Linked DNA regions of Kineococcus sp. NBC_00420. Each later gene encodes a partner of the first gene's protein in a complex. Links are inferred from orthologs where the notes say so. Each region holds a gene or a part of one and is shown in the gene's direction. Other genes may lie near its edges.

The links.
Region 2: OG218_RS23620 (region 1) and OG218_RS04535 share a complex: the UniProt entries of both Bacillus subtilis proteins name them as parts of the possible RNA degradosome complex. The link is inferred for Kineococcus sp. NBC_00420 from one-to-one orthologs.

The regions. Positions count from the first base shown.
Region 1 is NZ_CP107930.1:4,828,117-4,839,190, forward strand. What follows is about bases 822-3,607. They hold OG218_RS23620 (6-phosphofructokinase), read left to right. Parts: upstream 822-1,591; coding sequence 1,592-2,623; downstream 2,624-3,607. Other genes in these bases: OG218_RS23615 (lysophospholipid acyltransferase family protein), read left to right, coding at 822-1,516; OG218_RS23625 (class II 3-deoxy-7-phosphoheptulonate synthase), read left to right, coding at 2,679-3,607. Outside these bases: OG218_RS23605 (endonuclease/exonuclease/phosphatase family protein), read left to right, coding at 1-46; OG218_RS23610 (hypothetical protein), read right to left, coding at 56-601; more of OG218_RS23615, read left to right, coding at 716-821; more of OG218_RS23625, read left to right, coding at 3,608-4,073; pknB (Stk1 family PASTA domain-containing Ser/Thr kinase), read right to left, coding at 4,127-6,001; OG218_RS23635 (LysM peptidoglycan-binding domain-containing protein), read right to left, coding at 6,034-7,179; OG218_RS23640 (Rv2175c family DNA-binding protein), read left to right, coding at 7,355-7,750; OG218_RS23645 (phytoene/squalene synthase family protein), read right to left, coding at 7,801-8,760; OG218_RS23655 (polyprenyl synthetase family protein), read right to left, coding at 10,319-11,074. UniProt on the Bacillus subtilis protein: Catalyzes the phosphorylation of D-fructose 6-phosphate to fructose 1,6-bisphosphate by ATP, the first committing step of glycolysis.
Region 2 is NZ_CP107930.1:915,849-927,094, reverse strand. Bases 5,216-8,173 are described here. They hold OG218_RS04535 (polyribonucleotide nucleotidyltransferase), read left to right. Parts: upstream 5,216-5,553; coding sequence 5,554-7,794; downstream 7,795-8,173. Other genes in these bases: OG218_RS04530 (M16 family metallopeptidase), read left to right, coding at 7,796-8,173; rpsO (30S ribosomal protein S15), read left to right, coding at 5,216-5,326. Outside these bases: OG218_RS04570 (SDR family NAD(P)-dependent oxidoreductase), read right to left, coding at 1-128; OG218_RS04565 (NAD(P)-dependent alcohol dehydrogenase), read right to left, coding at 138-1,178; OG218_RS04560 (GolD/DthD family dehydrogenase), read right to left, coding at 1,223-1,990; OG218_RS04555 (hypothetical protein), read right to left, coding at 2,077-2,223; pgi (glucose-6-phosphate isomerase), read right to left, coding at 2,281-3,966; OG218_RS04545 (bifunctional riboflavin kinase/FAD synthetase), read left to right, coding at 4,028-4,966; more of rpsO, read left to right, coding at 5,057-5,215; more of OG218_RS04530, read left to right, coding at 8,174-9,181; dapB (4-hydroxy-tetrahydrodipicolinate reductase), read left to right, coding at 9,178-9,918; OG218_RS04520 (hypothetical protein), read left to right, coding at 9,921-10,361; OG218_RS04515 (hypothetical protein), read left to right, coding at 10,379-10,804. UniProt on the Bacillus subtilis protein: Involved in mRNA degradation. Catalyzes the phosphorolysis of single-stranded polyribonucleotides processively in the 3'- to 5'-direction. Necessary for competence development in Bacillus subtilis.

The DNA.
Region 1 (11,074 bases):
CGACCACCTGGCGGTCGTCGCCGACCTGCTCGTCCCGGCCGGTTGAGGACGGGTCTCAGACCACGGCACCGTCGTCGTCGTCATCGTCCCGCGAGCCGGGAAGACGGATGACCAGGGTCGCGAACCCGGCCACGAACACCCCCGCGGTGATCGCGGTCACGAGCTGCGGGACGTCGTTCCAGCCCAGCGCCACGACGAGCAGGAAGAGCGGTGCGCCGACGACGGCGATCCACGCGGCCCAGCCCAGGAGGTCGCGGGGGAGAGGCTGTGGTTCGGCGGGGACGAAGCGTTCCTCGGAGGAGGACCGCAGTTCGACCGGCTCGTCGTCGCGCCGGCGGGGGGTTGCGAACCACTCGGGCGTCGGGACGTCCTCGTGGGGGGGCGGAGGGAGCGGAGTGACCGGGCGGACCAACCGGGGCTCGGGGCGAGGCGCCTCGCCGGCCTGGGCGTCGTCCTCGTCGGCCGCGGGGCTGGTGTCGCTGGTGTCCCCGGCCGACGTGTCGGTCCTCGACGTGGCTTCCTCACCCCAGTGCGCGACGATCAGCGCGAACGCCGCATCGACGTCGAGGGGACCGGATCCGTCGTCCGGGGTTCGAGGCACACCCCAATGGTGTCACGGGTGACCCGGGGTGGTCGAGGTTTCGGCGTGGCGCGCGCCGGTCCGTTCGCTAGGGTCGGCGATCACCGATCGGGCGACGAAGGACGAGGGGGGCCGGTGCCGCGCTTTCCCGTCCTGTACTGGCCGATCAAGCTGCTGGTCGCGGAACCGCTGGTCACGGCCGTGTTCCGGCCCTGGGTCCGCGGGCTCGAGAACGTCCCCACCGACGGTCCGGCGATCCTGGCCAGCAACCACCTCTCCGCCGCGGACACCGTGCTGCTGCCGACGGTGGTCCAGCGGCGGGTCACCTTCATCGCCAAGGCGGACCTGTTCACCGGCCGCGGCGTGCGCGGCCGGCTCACCAAGGGCCTCATGCACGGGATCGGTCAACTGCCCGTCGACCGTTCCGGGGGCCGGGCGTCCTCGGCCGCCATCGCGGGGGCGGTGCGCGTCCTGCAGGAGGGCGACCTCTTCGGCATCTACCCCGAGGGGACGCGGTCACCGGACGGTCGCCTCTACCGCGGCCGCACCGGTGTCGCCCGCATCGCCCTCGCCTCGGGTGCCCCGGTGATCCCGGTCGCGATGATCGGCACGGAGGACCTGCTGCCGACCGGCCGGAGGCTGCCCCGGATCCGGCGCGTCGGCGCCGTGTTCGGGGAGCCGCTGGACTTCTCCCGCTTCGCCGGTCGGGGGGACGACCAGCTCGTCGTCCGCTCCGTCACCGACGAGATCATGTACGCGATCCAGAAGCTCTCGCGCCAGGAGTACGTCGACGCCTACGCCGAGCGCAGCCGGCTGCGCAGCGAGCTGTCCCGCAGCACCGGCGTCCCCGAACCGCCGAGCACCGCCACCGGCGGTCCGGGCGGGCGCGCCGCCCCGACCGGCGACGCGCCGGGGCCGGACGACGCGCAGCACTAGACCCGCGGTGGCAGAGTTCCCTCCGGACGGACGACAGGCACGTCGGCGAAGGCGCCGAGGACTGGAGAACGCACGATGCGGGTCGGGATCCTCACCGGGGGCGGCGACTGCCCCGGACTGAACGCGGTCATCCGGGCGGCGGTGCTGGCCGGGACGCAACGGCACGGGATGGAGTTCGTCGGGTTCCTCGACGGCTGGCGCGGGGTCCTCGACGGGGACACCGTTCCCCTCGACGAGGAGACCGTCAGACCGCTGCTGACCATCGGCGGCACGATCCTCGGCTCCTCGCGGACGAACCCGCTGGCCGACGGCGTCGACGACGGCGTCGCCCGGGTCCGCAAGCAGCTGACGGCGCTCGAGGTGGACGCGCTGCTGGCCATCGGCGGCGAGGACACCCTCGGCGTCGCCACGGCCCTGCACGCCGCGGGCATCCCGGTCGTGGGCGCCCCCAAGACCATCGACGACGACCTGTCGGCCACCGACGCGACGTTCGGGTTCGACACCGCGGTGCAGACCGCCGTCGACGCCTGCGACCGCCTCGCCACCACCGGCGCGAGCCACCACCGGGCGATGATCGTGGAGGTGATGGGCCGTCACGCCGGCTGGATCGCGCTGCACACCGGGATGGCGGCCGGCGCGCACGTCACGATCCTGCCCGAGGAGGATCCCGACCTCGACGCCGTCGCCGACGTGACGCGTTCCGTCCTGGCCCGCGGTCAGGCACCCCTCATCGTCGTCAGCGAGGGCGCGAAGGTCCACGGCGAGGAAGCCGCGAAGAACGCCCCGCGGGACGCCTTCGGACACGCCCAGCTCGGCGGGGCCGGCGACGCCTTGGAGCACGAGCTCCTCGCCCGCGTCCCGGGGTTGTCGACGCGGGTCACCGTCCTGGGCCACCTGCTGCGGGGCGGGACCCCGTCGGCGGCCGACCGGATCCTCGCGACGCGGTTCGGGCTGTCGGCGATCGAGGCGCTCGCGAGCGGGAACCTGGGCACGATGGCGTCCCTGCACGGGGTCGAGGTCCACCAGGTGCCGCTGGCCGAGGCCACCGGGGTGTTGCGCACGGTGCCCGACGCGCGACGGGCCGAGACGGCCGGCGTCCGGTGGTGACGCTCGGTCACGAGTGTGGCAACCCCACCCCGCGGGGGGTGCGACACTTGCCCGCGTGAGCACTCCCACGACGACGAACTCCGCGGGTCTGTCCAGCATCACGTGGCCCGACCTGCCCGCCGCCCAGCAGCCGCAGTGGCCGGACGCCGCCGCGCTGGCCGAGGTGCACGCGGAGCTCGCGTCGTATCCGCCCCTCGTCTTCGCGGGGGAGTCCGACCAGCTGCGCGGTCAGCTGGCCGAGGCCGCCCGGGGCGAGGCGTTCCTGCTGCAGGGCGGGGACTGCGCCGAGACGTTCGCCGGCGCCACGGCCGACGGCATCCGCCGCCGGCTGAAGACGATGCTGCAGATGTCCGCCGTCCTCACCTACGGGGCCAGCCTGCCGATCATCAAGGTCGGTCGCATGGCGGGGCAGTTCTCCAAGCCGCGCTCCAGCAACGACGAGACCCGCGACGGCGTCACGCTTCCCGCCTACCGCGGCGACGCCGTCAACGACTACGCGTTCACCCCCGAGTCGCGGATCCCCGACCCGCAGCGACTGCTCCGCGCCTACCACACGTCCTCCGCGACGCTGAACCTCATCCGGGCGTTCACGACCGGTGGGTACGCGGACCTGCGCAAGGTCCACGAGTGGAACCGCGGCTTCGCGGCCACCGCGGCCAACGCCAAGTACGACTCCCTCGCGCACGACATCGACAAGGCCATGAAGTTCATGGCGGCCTGCGGCGCTGACTTCGACGCCCTGCAGACCGTCCAGTTCTGGTCCAGCCACGAGGCGCTGCTGCTCGACTACGAGCGTCCGCTGACCCGGACCCTCGACGAGGAACCGCCGCTCAGCGGTCCCGCCGCCGAGGACGTGCGCCAGGGCGGTCCCTACGACGTCGCCGCGCACATGGTCTGGATCGGGGAGCGCACCCGTCAGCTCGACGGTGCGCACGTGGACTTCGCCGCGAAGATCCGCAACCCCATCGGGATCAAGCTGGGGCCGAAGACCTCCGTCGACGACGCGCTCGCGCTCATCGACAAGGTCGACCCCTACCGCGAACCGGGCCGGTTGACGTTCATCACGCGCATGGGCGCCTCGACGATCCGCGAGGCCCTGCCCGCCCTCGTCGAGGGGGTCACGAAGTCCGGCGCCCAGGTCACCTGGGTCTGCGACCCGATGCACGGCAACACGATCACCTCGACCAGTGGGTACAAGACCCGTCGCTTCGACGACGTCGTGGACGAGGTCCGCGGGTTCTTCGAGGTCCACCAGGCCCTGGGCACCGTGCCCGGCGGCCTGCACGTCGAACTCACCGGGGACGACGTCACCGAGTGCCTCGGTGGGGCCATGGAGATCGACGACGCGGCGCTGGCGACCCGCTACGAGTCGCTGTGCGACCCGCGGCTGAACCACCAGCAGTCGCTGGAGCTCGCCTTCCTCGCGGCGGAGATGCTCTCCAAGCGCTGACCGTGCACGACGAAGGGTCCGCCACCTCCGGGTGGCGGGCCCTTCGTGCGTCCTCAGACGACGGTGAGGGTGATCGTCGAGCCCTTGGGGATCGACGTGCCGGCCTCGGGGTCGCTGGAGCGGACGGTGCCGAACACCCCGCCGAGGACGTTGTTCACCTGGACCTGGAACCCGAGTCCCTGGAGCTTGGCGCGGGCCGCGTCGACCTGCGTGCCCTGCACGGCCGGGACGGCCACCAGCGGCGGACCCGAGGAGACGACGAGGTCGACGGCGTCACCGCGGAACAGCGTCCCGTCGGGGGGTGTCTGCGAGATGACCTCACCGGCCGCGACGCTCTCGCTGACCTGCTGGGTGATCTTGCCCACCGACAGACCTGCGGCGGTGATGGCCTTCTGGGCGGCGTCCTGCGTCTGGTTCACGACTCCGGGCACGCCGATCGGCTCCCGGCCCTTCGAGACGACGAGGTCGACCCTGGAGTCGTGGGGCACGACCTGCCCCACGTCCGGGGTGGCGGCCACGATCGAGCCGTCCGGGACCTTCTCGTCGAACTGCTCGCTGACGTTCCCGATCGTGAGGCCGGTACCGGTGAGGAGCTGTTCCGCCTCGTCCCGGGTCTTGCCGACGACCTCGGGGACGGCGAACTGCTGGACGCCCTGGGAGACGACGATCGTGACGGTGCCGTCCTTGCGGACGCGACCGCCTTCCCCGGGGTCGCTGGACACCACCAGGCCCTGGGCGACGGTGTCGCTGAACCCCTGCTGCTCGTCAACGGCGAGACCCGCGGCCTGCAGGGTGCTGGTGGCCTCCTGCGGTGACTTCCCCGCGACCGGCGGGGTCGTGGTGTACGCGCCGGGGCCGGCGGTGAAGTACCAGGCCAGTCCGGCGGCGACGGCGAGCACGAGCAGGACCAGTCCGACCAGCAGGCCGCGGCGGGAACGGTGGCCCTCGGTCGGCGCGGGTCGCTTCTCCGGGACAGCCGCGGCGGTCTTGCCGATGCGGGTCGTGCTGCCCGGCGCGGCCGCACCGGCGGGGCGGGGCGGACGGGCGGCGAGCTGTTCCGGGGTCAGCGAGGCCTGCACCGCGCGCAGCTGCTCGAGCATCTCCCCGGCGTCGTCGGGACGTTCGTCGGGGTCCTTGGCCAGGGCGTCGAGGACGAGGGCGTCCAGCGAGGGGGACAGCCCGGGCGCACGGGTCGAGGGCAGCGGGACCTGCTCGTGCACGTGCTTGTAGGCGATCGTGAACGGGCTCTCACCCGTGAACGGAGGAGCGCCCGTGAGCATCTCGTAGAGCATGACGCCGACGCCGTAGACGTCGCTGCGGGCGTCGGTGGTCCGCGACTCCAGCTGCTCGGGGGCCAGGTACTCCGCGGTGCCCATCAGGTCGCCCATGCCGACGGTGGTGCTCTGCCCCCCGGGACTGGCGGCGCGGGCGAGACCGAAGTCCGCGACCTTGACCCGGCCGTCGTCGGCGACGAGGACGTTGGCGGTCTTCACGTCGCGGTGCAGGACGCCCTTGCGGTGGGCTTCGGCCAGCGCCTCGAGCACGCTGGCGGTGACCTTCAGCGCCTCACCGGGGGTGAGGGCCCCCGCGTCGAGGACCACGTCGCGCAGGGTCCGGCCGTCGACGAGCTCCATCACCAGGTACGCCGTCTCGACGCCACCCTCGTGGTCGACGCCCTGGTCGAGCACCGCGACGACCCCGGGGTGCCCGATCCGCGCCGCCGACTTCGCCTCGGTGACGAACCGGGCGCGGGCGGCCGGGTCGTGGGCGAGGTCGGCCCGGAGGACCTTCACGGCGACGGCGCGGTCGAGCCGCTCGTCCTCGGCGCGGTAGACGACACCCATCCCACCTCGCCCGATCCGTCCCAGGACGCGGTAGCGCCCGTCGAGGCGTCGCCCGACGAGGGGGTCGGAGAGGGTTGCGTCCACGATCAGCGAGTCTAGGTGGACCGAGCGTCAGGTCAGCTGAAGCGCGCCTGCAGTGTCTGCACGTTGGCCACGTAACGACGCGTGTCGTCGTACATCCCGCGCGAGCGCACCGACGCCTGACCCTGGTAGTAGGACGCGATCGCGACGTCCGGCGGGTTGTTGGCGACGAGCGTGCGCAGGATCGCCACCCCGGCCCGCGCGTTGTCGCGCGCGTCGAACAGGTCGATGGGTCGTCCCAGCAGGTCCGAGGCCCACTCACCGGAGCTCGGGATGACCTGCATCGCGCCGATGGCGTTGGCGCCGGAGACGACCTTCATGGTGAAGCCGGACTCCTGGTAGCCGATGGCCAGCGCCAGCGACGGGTCCACCCCGAGCTTCACCGCGGTGGAGCGGATGATCTCGCGCATCTCGTCGCGGCTCGGCTGGGCGGAGGCCTGCAGCTTCGCGCGGTTGGTCTCGACGGCTTCGCTGACGGTGGCCGCCTGGGTCGGCTGCGGGGCCGGGGCCTGCGTCGCCGTCGTGGGGCGGCCGCCGAGCTGCAGCGCCTGGCCCTCGAGGATGAAGCCGGTGTCGTCGAGGCCGTTGAGCGCGACGAGGTCGTCGACGCTCACCCCGGTCGTCTGCGCGATGTGGGACAGGGTGTCCCCGGCGCGGACGGTGTACGTCGTGCTGCCCGTGCGGGTGGTGGGTCCGGCGCCGGCACCCGTGCCGCCGGACAGTGTGAGGACCTGACCGGCGCGGATGAACCCGTCGGCGCTGAGCCCGTTGGCCTCACGCAGGGCACCGACGGTGGTGCCCTGCGCCACGGCGATCGCCCCGAGGGTGTCACCGGGGCGGACGGTGTAGCTGCCACCGGCGGGCGCGTCACCGGCGTCGCTGCCGGTCGCCTCGGGCCGGGGGATCCGCAGGCGCTGGCCCTCGACGATGGTGGCGCCGCGGTCGAGGCCGTTGGCCTCCACGATCGCGTCGACGGTGGTGCCGGAGCGGTTCGCGATCGCCCCCACGGTGTCGCCGAGCTGGACGGTGACGGTCTCCTCCGGCGTCGCGGCGTGGGCCGCGGTGGCCGTGGCGGGGACGAGCGCGGTGGGAGCGGCGGCCCCGACGAGGGCGGCGGCCAGCCACCGGCCGCGCCGGGAGTTCTTCTCGGGTGCGTCGCTGGGGTCGTGGTCGTCGGCCATGGCGGGGGTTCCTCGCAGGTCGTCAGGGGCTAGTGGTGCACGAGCTTCAGGTGGGGCTGGTGGGGCGGGGGTGAACCTATCGGACGCTCCCGACACCACCACCCCAACGATGGTGGAGAGCGTGACTTCGTCGGGGGAGGTGGGCGGGCGCGTCGCGAGACGGCAGACTGGTGGGGTGGTTGCACCGCTGAGAGCAGAGATCGCCCGTGAGACGGGTACCGACGAACTGGACGCCCTCGTCCCCGAGTGGCTGACCGTCCCCGACGTGGCCGAGGTGGCCGGCGTCGACCAGCGCGAGGTCCGGCGCTGGCTGCAGGAACGTGAACTGGTGGCCGTCCGTCGCGGGGAACGTGCCGTCGCGCACGTCCCCGCCGGATTCGTCACCCCTGAGGGTCCGCTGAACCACCTGAAGGGCACGTTGTCGGTGCTCGCCGACTCCGGCTTCACCGACACCGAGTCCATCGGGTGGCTCTACACGCCGGACGACACGCTGCCGGGCACGCCCGTCGACGCGCTGAAGGCGAACCGCAAGACCGAGATCCGCCGTCGCGCGCAGGCCCTCAGCTTCTGAGGACCACGACCGACGACCTCGCTGGCCCAGTGAGGTCGTCGGTGGGGACCTCAGCGGGCAGCGGTCCGCCAGCGCGACTCCTCGCGGCGCGCCCGCCGGGCCCGGACCAGGCCGGGCAGGGCGACGGCCAGGCGACGGCGTCCGCTGACCCGCACCCGGCGTGCGAGGACGTCGTACCCGGCGCGCTCGACCTCGTCGAGGATCCCGCCGTAGAGCAGGTACGCCGTGCGCAGGCAGTCCCGGCTGGTCGGGTGGACCATGTCCAGCCCGAGCTCCGCCTCGGCGTACAGCTCCCGGGTCCGCTCGGTCTCGAAGGCGAGCAGGTCGCGGACGGCCTGCGGTGTCGTCCCCGCCCTGCGCGCGGCGAAGAGGTCCTCGCGGGTCAGCCCGAACCGCGTGAGGTCCTCACCGGGCAGGTAGACCCGACCGCGGTCGAGGTCCTCACCGACGTCGCGGATGAAGTTCGTCAGCTGGAACGCCACGCCCAGGGCGCGGGCCGGCGCGACGGCGTCCGGGGTGAGCGGCTCCAGGATCGGCAGCATCTGCAGACCGATGACCGCCGCGGACCCGTAGACGTAGCGGTCCAGGTCCGCGTAGGTGGGGTAGCCGGTCTCGGTGATGTCCATCCGCATCGAGTCCAGGAACGCCTCGACCTGCTCCCGCGGGATGTCCCAACGGCGCATCGTCACCGCCATCGCCCGCCCGACCGGGTCGTGCGGGCCGTCCTCGTCCAACGACTTCAGGAAGTCGTCGGACCACGCGACGAGAGCGTCCGGGTCGGGGTCGGTGAAGGAGTCGACGAACTCGTCGGCGTAGCGGGCGAACCCGTACAGCGCCCACACGTAGGGACGCTTCGCCGCGGGCAGCAGCAACGTCGCCAGGTAGTACGTCTTCCCGTGGTCGGCGTGCAGGCGCCGGCAGGTCTCGAACGCGGCGCGCAGCTCCGGGTCGTGCAGCGCGGGGTCGGTCGCCGCGGCCGCGTCCAGGGCCGCGGCGCTGCTGCGGGGCAGCTTCACACGCTGCGCCAGGCGCGCGAACGGTACGAGCGGTCCCGGCCCGTCACGCGCTCGGCCGCCAGCCGACCCGAGACGAGCACCATCGGCACCCCGACCCCGGGCTGGGTGCCGGAGCCGGTGAAGACGACGTTCTCGCCCCACATGTTCCCCGGCCGGAACGGCCCGGTCTGGCGGAACAGGTGCGAGGACGCGAACGGGGCGCCGTCGGCCATGCCCCGGCGTTCCCAGTCGGCCGGGGTGGCGACGTCCTCGACCTCGAGGGAGTCGCCGAAGCCCTCGTAGCCGCGCTGCTCCATGACCTCCAGCACGTGCTCGCGGTAGCGCGGGGCGTGGGTGTCCCAGTCGATCCGGCTCGAGCCCGCCGAGAGCGACGGCGTCGGGAAGAGCACGTAGTAGACGTGCTTGCCGGCCGGGGCCAGCGACGGGTCGGAGACCGTGGGGCGCGAGACGAGGACCGAGGGGTCGCTCATCAGCCGCCCGTCGAGGAGTTCGGCGAACACCTGCTCCCACGCGTCCCCGAAGTGGATCGAGTGGTGGACCGGATCCGGGTAGTCCTTCGAGGACCCGGCCAGCAGGAGGTAGCAGGAGGGGGAGAAGGTCAGCTTGCGCCGCACCGGGTCCCCGAGGAGCTGCTCCCGGGCGACCGGGAGGTCGGGGTTGAGCACGACGACGTCGGCGGGGAACCGCCGCCCGTCCGCGGTGAGGACCGCCGTGGCCCGTCCGCCGTGGTGCTCCACCTTCGTGACGGTCGTGCCGTAGTGGAACTGCACCCCGTGCTTCTCCGCCGCGGCCGCCATCGCCGTCGGCAGCGCGTGCATGCCGCCCTTGGGGAAGAAGACCCCCGCGACGGAGTCCATGTAGGCGATGACGGCGTAGAGCGCGAGGGCGTCGTAGGGGGACAGCCCCGCGTAGAGGGCCTGGAAGGAGAACATCCGCTGGGTCCGCGGGTCCTTGAGGAACTTCCCGACCTCGGGGGCCATCTTCTTGAAGCCCCCGGCCGCCAGCAGGCGCACGAGGTTCGGCTTGAGCAGGTCCAGCGGGGTGTCGATGTTGGAGTCGATGAAGTCGCGGATCTCGTAGCGGTAGAGGTTCGCGACGTGCTGGACGAAACGCCGGTAGCCGTCGGCCTCCGCTGCGCCGCAGAGCTTCTCGATCTCCACCGCGGTCCGCTCCACGTCCGAGGAGACGTAGAGGCTCGAACCGTCGGCGAAGTTCCCGCGGTAGAGCGGGTCGACGGGCTGCAGGTCCAGCCAGTCGTTCATGTCCTCGCCGAGGGCGTCGAAGCAGTCGGCGATGAGGTCCGGCATGGTGAGGACCGTCGGACCGGTGTCGAAGCGGTACTGCCCGTCCGCCGTGTCCGTCACCACCAGTCCGGCACGACCACCCGGCACGTCCTCCCGTTCGAGGACGGTGACCTTGCGTCCGGCACCGGCCAGGCGCATCGCGGTGGACAGCCCGGCGAGGCCGGCCCCGACCACGACGACGTTCTCGCTGGGGCCGCTCACGTGCCGGGTGCGGCCCGGCAACCAGTCGAGGGTGCGGTCGAGGGCGCTCACGAGCGACGGCTCGTGGCGGCGACGACGAGTTCGTGCAGCGCGGCGCGGGCCGGTTCGCTCACGTCGGCGGCGTCCAGCGTCGCGCAGGCCACGTCTACCTGTTCGGAAATGATCTTCTCCACTCCAGTCAGGGCACCGGTGTCCACCAGAACCTGTCGCAAGGTCTGGACGCCCGAGGCGTCCAGGTCGGGGGCGCCCAGGTAGCGCTTGATCTGCGCGGCCTGGGCGGGGTCGGCGGCCTGCACGGCCAGACCGACCAGCACGGTGCGCTTGCCCTCCCGGAGGTCGTCCCCAGCGGGTTTGCCCGTCTCGGTGGGATCACCGAACACGCCCAGGACGTCGTCGCGCAGCTGGAACGCCTCACCCAGCGCCAGCCCGAAGCGCGAGTAGTCGGCCAGCAGGTCGGTCGAGGCCCCGGCCAGCGAGCCCCCCAGCAGCAGCGGGTGCTCGATGGAGTACTTCGCGCTCTTGAACGTCACGACCCGCCGGGCCCGGTCCACGGCGCCGGCGGCACCGCGCTGGTCCGAGGACGCCTGCTCGAGCATGTCGAGGTACTGCCCACCCATGAGCTGCGTGCGCATCACGTTGAAGATCCGCCGGCCGCGGTCCAGGGCGTCGGGGTCCAGGCGGGCCCGGGAGAAGAGTTCGTCGCTCCACCCCAGGCACAGGTCGCCCGCGAGGACCGCCCCGGCCAGCCCGAACCGCTCGCCGCTGCCGTCCCAGCCCTGCGCCGCGTGCAGCGACGCGAAACG
Region 2 (11,246 bases), 3.9 Mb from region 1 along the record:
CGGGCCGCCACGACGACGTCGGCACCGGCCTCGGCCAGCGCCTGGGCGAAACCACGGCCGAGGCCCTTGTAGCCACCGGTGACGAGGGCGACCTTGCCCTCGAGGGAGAACTTCTGCAGGACGGACAACGGGGGCTCCTACTTCTCGGCGGGGTTGACGACGACGACGGCCTTCATGCTCAGCGGGTCGGAGTCGGCGTTCAACGCGTCCTCGACCTGCTCCAGCGGGTAGCGGGCCGTCACCATGTCGTCGAGGTGGACGGCACCGGAGGTGGTGAGTTCGATGCCCCGGGGCCAGGTGTCGATGTAGCGGAAGACGCCGGTGAGGTTGATCTCGCGGGTCGCGATGAGCTGCACCGGGATCGGCATCTCCTCCGCGCCGAGACCGACGAGGACGACGGTCCCACCACCGCGGGTGGAGTTGATGCCCGACAGGACAGCGGGCGTCGCCCCCGAGCAGTCGATGAACGCGTCGGCGCGGATCTGCGCGATCTCGGCCGCGTCCTGGACGGGGTGCAGCGCCCGGGTCGCCCCGAACCCGGTGATCCGCTCCCGGCGGGAGTCGACGAAGTCGGTGACGACGACGTCGGTGGCGCCCCGGGCGCGGACGGCCTGCGCAGCCATCGCCCCGATCGGGCCGGCCCCGGCGATCAGCACCTGGTCGCCCGGGCCGACGTCGGCCTTGTGCGCGGCCCAGAGCCCGACGCTCAAGGGTTCCAGCAGCGCCGCGGACTCGTCGGACAGGCTGTCCGGCACGGTGTAGGCCTGGTCCACGGGTGCGGTCACGTAGTCGCAGAACGTCCCGTCGAAGGGGGGCGTGGCGTAGAACTCCATGAAGGGGCACAGGTTCGAGCGACCGGTCTTGCACTGCCGGCACGTCCGGCACGGGACCTGCGGGTCGATCGCGACCCGGTCACCGAGGCGTTCCTCGGAAACTCCGCGCCCGACGCCGACGACGGTCCCGGAGACCTCGTGGCCCAGGACGATCGGCGCGGTGACGACCATGTCGCCGATGCGGCCGTGCTTGTAGTAGTGGACGTCGGACCCGCAGACGCCGACGGAACCGACCTTCACCAGCACCTCGCCGTCGGCGGGGGTGGGCACGGGTCGTTCCTGCATCTCGATGACGCCCTGCTTCAGCAGGACGCTGGCCCGCATGGTGGTGGGAACGCTGGTCATCGTCGACTCTCCTCAGTGCCCGGGGGCGGTTGGGTTGGTGCGCCTCAACGGATGGTGTACCCGCCGTCGACCACGAGGTCGGTGCCGTTGACCATGTCCGAGGCGCCGGAGGCCAGGAACAGCGCGGCGCCGGCGATCTCGCGGGGGAGGGCGAAGCGTCCCGTCGGGATCGCAGCCTTCGCGGCGTCACCCTTCGGTCCGTCCCAGGCCTTCCGGCCGAGTTCGGTGAGCACGACGGTCGGGGAGATCGAGTTCGCGGTGACCCCGCGACCGGCCCACTCCGAGGCCAGGACCCGGGTCAGACCGACGACCCCGGCCTTGGAGGCGCAGTACGCGGCGTGCCCGTCGAGGGCCACCGAGGCAGCCTGCGAGGCCATGGTGATGACCTTGCCCCGGCCGCGTTCCAGCATGCCGCGGCCCACGGCCTGAGCGGTGAGGAACGTCCCCGTCAGGTTGATGGACACCGTCCGGACGAACACCGCCGGGTCGAGTTCCTCGGCCGGGGCGAGGTCGACGATCCCGGCACAGGTGACGAGGACGTCGACGGGCCCGGCGGCGGCGGCGAACGCCGCGACGGAGTCCGGGTCGGCGACGTTCCCGTGCAACCCCACGTGGTCCTCGCCGAGTTCCGCAGCCCGGGCGAGCGCCGCCTCCTCGTTCAGGTCCACGAGCACGACGCGTGCCCCGGCCGCGGCGAACGCCCCGGCGATGGCGCTCCCGATCCCCGAGGCGGCCCCGGTGATGAGGGCGGTGCGCCCCTCCAGCCGGAAGGACAGGTCGACGTCGGCGTCGGTCGGTTCGGTCTTCGACACGGTGGTCTCCGTTCAGAGTTCTCGGTGGGTCGGGTGAACAGCGATGTCCTCCCCCCGCCGGCCCCCGGCGACTGACCGGCGACCGCTCAGTCGCCGGTCTTGACGAGCCGGCGCTTCTTCACGGTGTAGCCGGCGGGCAGGGTGCCCTCCTTGAGCATGCGGATCGGGCAGCGGCGGCACCTGTCCTTGGACTCGCAGCACTTGGACTTCGGCAGGTCCCGCTTCTTGCTCACGCGCGCAACGTAACACCGCCGGGTGAGGTTGCCCTCATCCCGGCGGTGGCCGCGGCGTCAGTTCGTGCGGTGGGACAGGTAGTACCGGATCAGGTCACCCGTGGAGGCGTCCTGCGCCAGCAGCGCGTCGGTGTCACCCGTGAGCGCCGGCGCGATCTCCAGCGCCAGCTTCTTGCCGAGCTCCACACCCCACTGGTCGAAGCTGTCGATGCCCCAGACGGCCCCTTCGACGAAGGTGATGTGCTCGTAGAGCGCGATGAGCTGACCGAGCACCGCCGGGGTCAGCGAGGGCGCCATGATCGAGGTGGTCGGCCGGTTGCCGGAGAACACCCGGGCCGCGACGACCTCCTCGGCGGTGCCCTCGGCCCGCACCTCCTCCGCCGTCTTGCCGAACGCGAGCGCCTTGGTCTGGGCGAAGAAGTTCGCCATGAACAGCGCGTGCACGTCGGCGTCGCCGTCGACCAGCGGGTGCGTCGGGGTCGCGAAGGCGACGAAGTCAGCGGGGATGATCCGCGTGCCCTGGTGGATCAGCTGGTAGAACGCGTGCTGGCCGTTGGTGCCGGGTTCACCCCAGAACACCTCGCCCGTGTGCGTCGTGACGGCCTCGCCGTCGTAGCGGACGGACTTCCCGTTGGACTCCATCGTGAGCTGCTGCAGGTACGCCGCGAAGCGGTGCAGGTACTGCGAGTACGGCAGCACCGCGTGGGTGTGGGCGTCCAGGAAGTTCACGTACCAGACGTTGAGCAGACCCATGAGGAGCGGGACGTTCTGCTCGGGCGCGGTGGTGCGGAAGTGCTCGTCGACGGTGTGGAAGCCGGACAGGAAGCTGCGGAAGTGGTCCGGCCCGATGGCGACGGCCAGCGAGGTGCCGATCGCGGAGTCGACGGAGTAGCGACCGCCCACCCAGTCCCAGAACCCGAACGCGTTGGCCGGGTCGATGCCGAAGGCGGCGACCTTGTCCAGCGCGGTCGACACCGCGACGAAGTGCTTGGCGACGGCGTCCGCGCGGGCGGTGTCGTCGTCGGCGAGGACTCCGGCTGCGGACAGCCCCTCCCACAACCACTTCCGCGACAGCCGCGCGTTCGTGAGGGTCTCGAGGGTCCCGAACGTCTTGGACGCGACGATGAACAGGGTCGTCTCGGGGTCGAGGTCCTTCGTCGTCTCGGCCACGTCGGTGGGGTCGATGTTGGAGACGAAGCGGCACTCCAGCCCGGCCTGCACGAACGGCTTGAGGGCCTCGTAGGCCATCACCGGGCCGAGGTCGGAACCGCCGATGCCGATGTTCACGACGGTCGCGATCGGCTTCCCGGTGACGCCCTTCCACTCACCCGAGCGGACGGCCTCGGCGAAGGCGAAGACCTTCTCGAGCTCACCCTGCACGTCGGCGTCGACGTCCTGCCCGTCCACGCTCAGGGCCGGCGTGGCCCCGGCCGGTCGGCGCAGCGCGGTGTGCAGGACGGCGCGGTCCTCGGTGACGTTGATGTGCTCGCCGGCGAACATCGCGTCGCGGCGGGCGAGGACCCCGGTCTCCTCGGCCAGCTGCAGGAGCAGGGCGAGCGTGTCGGAGGTGACGAGGTTCTTGGAGAGGTCCACGTGCAGGTCGGCGACGTCGAAGGTCAGCGACCGCGCGCGCTCGGGGTCGGCGGCGAACCAGCCCCGCAGGTCGGGGGTGCTGCCCGACCGGTGCTCGGTCAGCGACGACCACGCCGCGGTGGTGGTCGGGTCCACAGGTCCAGTGCTCATGAGGGTGACGCTAGTCAGCCCGTGTGCGGAGCGCGCGACCGGCTGCTGGCACAGTGTTCGCGTGCAGCGGTGGGATGACCTGTCAGACGTCGAACCCGGGTTCGGCCCGTCGGTGGTCACCATCGGCAACTTCGACGGCGTGCACCGCGGGCACGCGGCCGTGCTCGGCGAGGTCGTCGGCCTGGCCCGCGCCCTTGGCCTGGTCTCCGCCGCGGTGACCTTCGACCCGCACCCGCTGCAGGTCCTGCACCCCGAGCGCGCCCCCGGGCTGCTCACCGGCCTCACCCGCCGCCTCGACCTGCTGCAGGAGACCGGCCTGGACGCGGTGCTGGTGATGCCCTTCACCCACGAGCTCGCGCGCTGGAGCCCGCAGCGCTTCGTGGAGGAGGTCTTCGTCGACGCGCTGCACGCCGTCGTCGTCGTCGTCGGCCACGACGTGCGCTTCGGCGAGGCCAACGCCGGCGACCTCGCCACCATGCAGGAGCTCGGCGCCCGGTTCGGGTTCGAGGTCGTCGTGCTCGCCGACCTCGGCGGCCAGGGCGACTCCTCCCGGTGGTCCTCCACGGCCGTGCGCGAGGCCCTGGCCGCCGGTGACGTCGAGCGGGCGGCGGCGATCCTCGGCCACCGGCACCGGGTCAGCTCCACCGTCGTGCACGGTGACCACCGCGGCCGCGAGCTCGGCTACCCGACGGCCAACCTGGACACCGTGCACGCCGACGGGCTGGTCCCGGCCGACGGCGTGTACGCGGGCTGGTTGACCCGCCGCGACGGCGACCGGCTGCCCGCGGCCGTCTCGATCGGCACCAACCCGACCTTCGACGGGGTGCGTCGTCAGCTCGAGGCGTTCTGCATCGACCAGCAGGGCCTGGACCTCTACGGGGAGCGCGTCGACCTCGACTTCGTGGCCCACCTGCGGCCCACCCAGCGCTTCGAGGGCATCGAGCCCCTCGTGCAGCAGATGGAGCGCGACGTCGCGAGGTGCCGCGAGATCCTGCTGTAGTCTGAGCGTTGCCGTTCGATCGGCCGCGGATCCAGAGAGCCCGGGTGGACAAGCCCCGTGGCACCGCGCAACGAGGTTCAGGAGACACGAGTGCCCCTCGACGCAGACGTCAAGAAGAAGATCATGACCGAGTACGCCCTCACCGAGGGTGACACCGGCTCGCCGGAGGTCCAGGTCGCGATGCTGACGCAGCGCATCCGTGACCTGACCGAACACCTCAAGATGCACCAGCACGACCACCACAGCCGTCGTGGCCTGCTGCTCCTCGTGGGCCAGCGCCGCAACCTGCTGAAGTACATGGCCAAGAAGGACATCAACCGTTACCGCTCGATCATCGAGCGTCTCGGCATCCGCCGCTGACCCAGCACTGACAGGGTCAGGGGCCTGACGACAGGGGTGGTCCCGACTCTCGGGGCCACCCCTGTCGCACGTTCCCGCCGCACTCGCGGCAGACTCACCGTGACACCGCGCAGCGTCGCACCGGTCCTCGGTAGTGGCCTCCGGAAGCTCCGGCTTCCGTGGGCCTCGATCGAAGGCCGGGGCGCGCGGGTGTCGCACATCCGCACCGCAACCTGGAGGAGGAACCCTTGGAGGGTCCCGAAATCACTGCCGCCGAAGCCGTCATCGACAACGGTTCGTTCGGCACCCGCACCGTCCGCTTCGAAACGGGTCGCCTCGCCAAGCAGGCCGCCGGTTCCGCCGCGGTCTACCTCGACGGCGAGTCCTTCCTGCTGAGCGCCACCACCGCCGGCAAGACCCCGAAGGACCAGTTCGACTTCTTCCCGTTGACGATCGACGTCGAAGAGCGCAGCTACGCCGCCGGCAAGATCCCCGGTTCGTTCTTCCGTCGTGAGGGTCGCCCCTCCACCGAGGCGATCCTGGCCTGCCGTCTCATCGACCGTCCGTTGCGCCCGAGCTTCGTCAAGGGCCTGCGCAACGAGGTCCAGGTCGTCGTCTCGATCATGGCGCTGCACCCCGACGACGCCTACGACGTCGTGGCCATCAACGCCGCGTCGCTGTCCACCCAGCTCTCGGGTCTGCCGTTCTCCGGCCCGGTCGGTGGCGTGCGCGTCGCGCTCATCGACGGCCAGTGGGTCGCCTTCCCGCGCTACTCCGAGCTCGAGCGCGCCGTCTTCGACATGGTCGTCGCCGGCCGTGTCGTCACCGCGGCCGACGGTTCGCAGGACGTCGCGATCATGATGGTCGAGGCCGAGGCGACCGAGGGTTCCTGGAACCTCATCAAGGAACAGGGCGCCACCGCCCCGACCGAGGAGATCGTGGCCCAGGGCCTCGAGGCGGCCAAGCCGTTCATCGCGGAGCTGGTGCGCGCGCAGGCCGAGGTGGCCGCCACCGCCGCCAAGCCGACCGCCGCCTTCCCGACGTTCCCGGACTACCAGGACGACGTCTACCAGGCCGTCTTCGACTCCGCCGCGACCGAGCTGGTCGTCGCGTTGCAGATCGCCGGCAAGCAGGAGCGCGAGTCCCGGATCGACGAGATCAAGGACCGCGTCAAGGGCGAGCTCGCCGCGGGCTTCGCCGGGCGCGAGAAGGAGGTCTCCGCCGCGTACCGCTCGGTGCAGAAGACCCTCATCCGCCAGCGCGTCCTCAAGGACGGGGTCCGCATCGACGGCCGTGGTCTGGCCGACATCCGGACGCTGTCCGCCGAGGTCGAGGTCCTGCCCCGCGTGCACGGTTCGGCGCTCTTCGAGCGCGGTGAGACCCAGATCCTGGGGGTCACCACGCTGAACATGCTCCGCATGGAGCAGCAGCTCGACACGTTGTCGCCGGTGACGCGCAAGCGCTACATGCACAACTACAACTTCCCGCCCTACTCGACCGGTGAGACCGGCCGCGTGGGTTCGCCGAAGCGTCGCGAGATCGGGCACGGCGCCCTCGCCGAGCGCGCGCTCGTGCCGGTGCTGCCGGCCCGCGAGGACTTCCCCTACGCGATCCGCCAGGTCTCCGAGGCGCTGGGCTCCAACGGTTCCACCTCGATGGGTTCGGTCTGCGCCTCGACGCTGTCCCTGCTCAACGCGGGTGTCCCGCTGCGCGCGGCCGTCGCCGGCATCGCGATGGGCCTCATCTCCGACACGGTCGACGGTGAGACCCGCTACGCGGCGCTGACCGACATCCTCGGGGCCGAGGACGCCTTCGGTGACATGGACTTCAAGGTCGCCGGGACCAAGGAGTTCGTCACCGCGATCCAGCTCGACACCAAGCTCGACGGGATCCCCGCCTCGGTGCTCGCCGGGGCGCTGACCCAGGCCCGCGACGCGCGTCTCTACATCCTCGACGTCATGGCCGAGGCCATCGACGCCCCGGACGAGATGTCGCCGACCGCGCCGCGGATCATCACCGTGAAGGTCCCCGTGGACAAGATCGGCGAGGTCATCGGGCCCAAGGGCAAGATGATCAACCAGATCCAGGAGGACACCGGCGCCGACATCTCCATCGAGGACGACGGCACGGTGTTCATCGGGGCCGTCGACGGTCCCTCGGCGGAGGCGGCCCGCGCAGCGGTCAACGCCATCGCCAACCCGACGATGCCCGAGGTCGGCGAGCGCTACCTCGGCACCGTCGTGAAGACGACCACCTTCGGTGCGTTCGTCTCGCTCATGCCGGGCAAGGACGGCCTGCTGCACATCTCGCAGCTGCGCAAGCTCTCCGGCGGCAAGCGCGTCGACAACGTCGAGGACGTCGTCTCGGTGGGCCAGAAGGTGCAGGTCGAGATCGCTGAGATCGACCCGCGCGGCAAGCTGTCCCTCGTCCCCGTCGTCGCGGAGGAAGCCTCGGACGAGGCTCCCGCCAGCGAGCCGGCCGACGCCTGACGTGTCGTCCACCCTTCCCGGGAACCCCGTCGAGCTGCCCGTCGTGGCAGCCGGCGGGGTTCCCGCTACCACCGTCCTGTCCACCCCCGCCCAGGTGGAGCAGGGGTCGATCGTCAAGCGGACCGTCCTGCCCTGCGGTGCCCGCGTCCTGACCGAGGCCATGCCCGGTCAGCGCTCCGCGAGCATCGGGTGCTGGGTGGGCGTCGGCTCGCGCGACGAGACGAAGGGTCACTTCGGCTCGACGCACTTCCTCGAGCACCTGCTCTTCAAGGGCACCGAACGTCGGGACGCGATGGACATCGCCTCCGCGTTCGACGCCGTCGGGGGTGAGGCGAACGCCGCCACCGGCAAGGAGCACACGACCTACTACGCGCGCGTCCTCGACGCCGACCTGCCGATGGCGATCGACGTCGTCACCGACATGGTCACCTCGGCCGTCTTGGACGACGACGACTTCACCAGCGAACGCGAGGTCATCCTCGAGGAGCTGGCGATGAACGACGACGACCCGGGCGACGTCGCGCACGAGAAGTTCGCCGAGCTCGTCCTGGGCCGGCACCCGCTGGCCCGGCCCATCGGCGGCACCCCCGACACGATCCGCGCCGTCGGGCGCGACGACGTCTGGGCGCACTACCGCGAGCACTACCAGCCGTCCTCGCTGGTCTTCACCGCTGCCGGTGGTCTCGACCACGACGAGGTCGTCGCCTGCGTCCAGCGTGAGCTGGACCGTGCCGCGGGCGACCTCGGTCAGGCCGCTCCCCGTCCGCGCCGCATCAGCGGTGAGGTCGGCGGCGGGCTGGAGAAGGGGCGCTCGCTCGTGGTGGACCGCCAGACCGAGCAGGCCCACGTGCTGCTCGGGATGACCGGGATCACCGCCACGGACGACCGGCGGTTCACGATGTCGGTGCTCAACGCCGTCCTCGGGGGCGGGATGAGCAGCCGGTTGTTCCAGGAGGTCCGCGAGAAGCGGGGCCTGGCGTACTCGGTGTACTCGTTCAACGCCAACTACGCCGACTCCGGCTACGTCGGGCTGTACGCGGGCTGCTCGCCGGCCAAGGCCGCCCAGGTCGCCGACCTGATGCTGGCGGAGCTGGCGAAGCTCGCCTCCACCCCGATGGAGTCCGAGGAGCTCGCGCGCGGCGTCGGTCAGCTGACCGGTGGTCTCGTGCTGGGGCTCGAGGACTCCGGGTCGCGGATGAACCGGCTCGGCAAGTCCGAACTCACCCACGGGCAGTTCCTCGACGTCGACGGTGTGCTGGCCAACGTGCGGTCCGTCACCGCCGAGGACGTCCGCGTCCTGGCGGCGGACCTGCTCTCCCGGCCGCGTTCGGTGACCGTCGTCGGACCGTTCAGCGACGACAGCGGATTCACCGGCGTCGTCCAGTGACGATCCGCGTCGCGGTCCTCGGGGCCGGGGGCCGCATGGGTTCGCAGGCGGTGGCGGCTCTCGAGGCCGCCGCCGACCTGGAACTCGTCGCGGCCCTCGGCCGCGGTGACTCCCTCGACGCGGCCGCCGGGGCCGACGTCGTGGTCGACCTGACCGTCCCCGACCAGGTGATGGCCAACGTCGAGTGGGCCCTGGCGCACGGGATGCACGTCGTGACGGGCACCACCGGCTTCACTGCCGAGCGGATCGCCCAGGTCGAGGCGTGGGCCTCGGCCGCCGGTCGCAACGTCCTCGTCGCGACGAACTTCGGCATCGGCGCGGTGCTGGTCATGCAGCTCGCGGCCAAGGCCGCGAAGTTCTTCGAGTCCGTCGAGGTCGTCGAACTCCACCACCCCGCGAAGGTCGACGCGCCGAGCGGGTCCGCGATCCGCACGGCCCGCCTCATCGCAGCCGCGCGGGCGGAGGCGGGCCTGGGCCCCTCGCCCGACGCGACGACCACGGAAATCCCCGGAGCCCGCGGCGCCGTCGTCGACGGGATCCACGTGCACGCCGTCCGGATGCGCGGGCTGACCGCCCACCAGGAGGTCATCCTGGGTGGACCGGGGGAGACCCTGACGATCCGCGACGACACCTACGAGCGCGCCGCGTACATGCCGGGTCTGCTGGTGGGTGTGCGTCAGGTCGCCGACCGTCCCGGGGTCACCGTCGGCCTCGAGCACTACCTGGACCTGGACTGATCGTGCGCGTCAAGATCATCATCGCCGTCAGCGTCGCGGCCCTGCTGTTCTACTTCGTGTTCCTCGGCCGGCTGGGTTACCAGCTGGCCGCGACCGGTGAGTGGGCCGGCGTCCTGCTCGGCATCGCGCTGTTCCTGCTGCCGGTCGTCGGGTTGTGGGCCGTCGTGCGGGAGCTCATGTTCGGGCTCGCGACGGAACGCCTCGGTCGCGAACTCGCCTCGCGCGGGGAACTGCCCGAGGACGACCTGACCCGCACCGCGGCCGGGCGCATCGACCGCGAGGCCGGTTCCGTCCTGTGGCAGGCCGCGAAGGACGAGGTCGAGGCCAGCCCCGACGACGCGGGCGCCTGGTACCGGCTGGCGATCGGCTACGACGCGGCCGGTGACCGCAAGCGCGGCCGGGCTGCCGCACGGCACGCGGTCAAGCTGCACCGGGGCCGCTGACACTACGATCCTGCGCCATGACGACGTGGACGGGATCGAACGCCTTCCGGTTGATGCCCACCGACGCGGCCCACGACGCCGTGGCCACCGCGGAGGTGACGGAGGGCGCCGGCGGGAACCTGGTCTCCCTCGCCTACACCTGGTTGCACCCCGACGACGGCGCCCAGGACGGTCTGCTGGTCCTCGGCCCCGCCCACGAGGACTCCGCCGTCGCGTTGTGGGGTGACTCCTGGCACCAGACCCCCGCCGCGCAGGTGCTCACGGGTTCCGTCGAGGCCGGCGTGTGGAGCGTGGGCTACGACTACGTCCCCGGCCAGTGGCGCTGGCGCATCGTCGTCGACACCTCGGACGCGGAGGAGTTGCTCGTCCGGATGGAGAACGTCGCCCTCGACGACGAGACCCCGCCCTACGCAGCGATGGACCTGCGCGTCCACCCCGTGTGACCCCGGCGGCGGTCCTCGTGCTGTCAGGTTCAGCGGTCGGGTGGAGCACGAGCGCGTCCGGCTGCTGACCGCCACCGGGCATCTGCGAGGTGCCGCTCGAGACATTCACCCCCGCCCTCGACCACCTCGCCGGGTTGAGCGACCAACTTGGTCGTCCTAGGCACGTCCAAGGGCGCCGAGGCCGCGTTGCTGCTGGCCGTTCGTGATCCCCGGATCCGGACGGTGGTCGCCCTGTCCCCGACGTCGGTGGTGTGGGAGAGCGTCGAGGGCACGGACGGTCCCCGGTCGAGCCGAACCCCCGGCGTTCCGTTCCCTCTACGAACGGAGCCTCGCCGCGTTCCCGGAACGCGTTGCGGCGGCATCGATTCCGGTGGAGCGGATCCGGGGTCGGGTACTGTTGAGCGCCGGTGCCGACGACCAGGTCTGGCCCTCGGACAGGTTC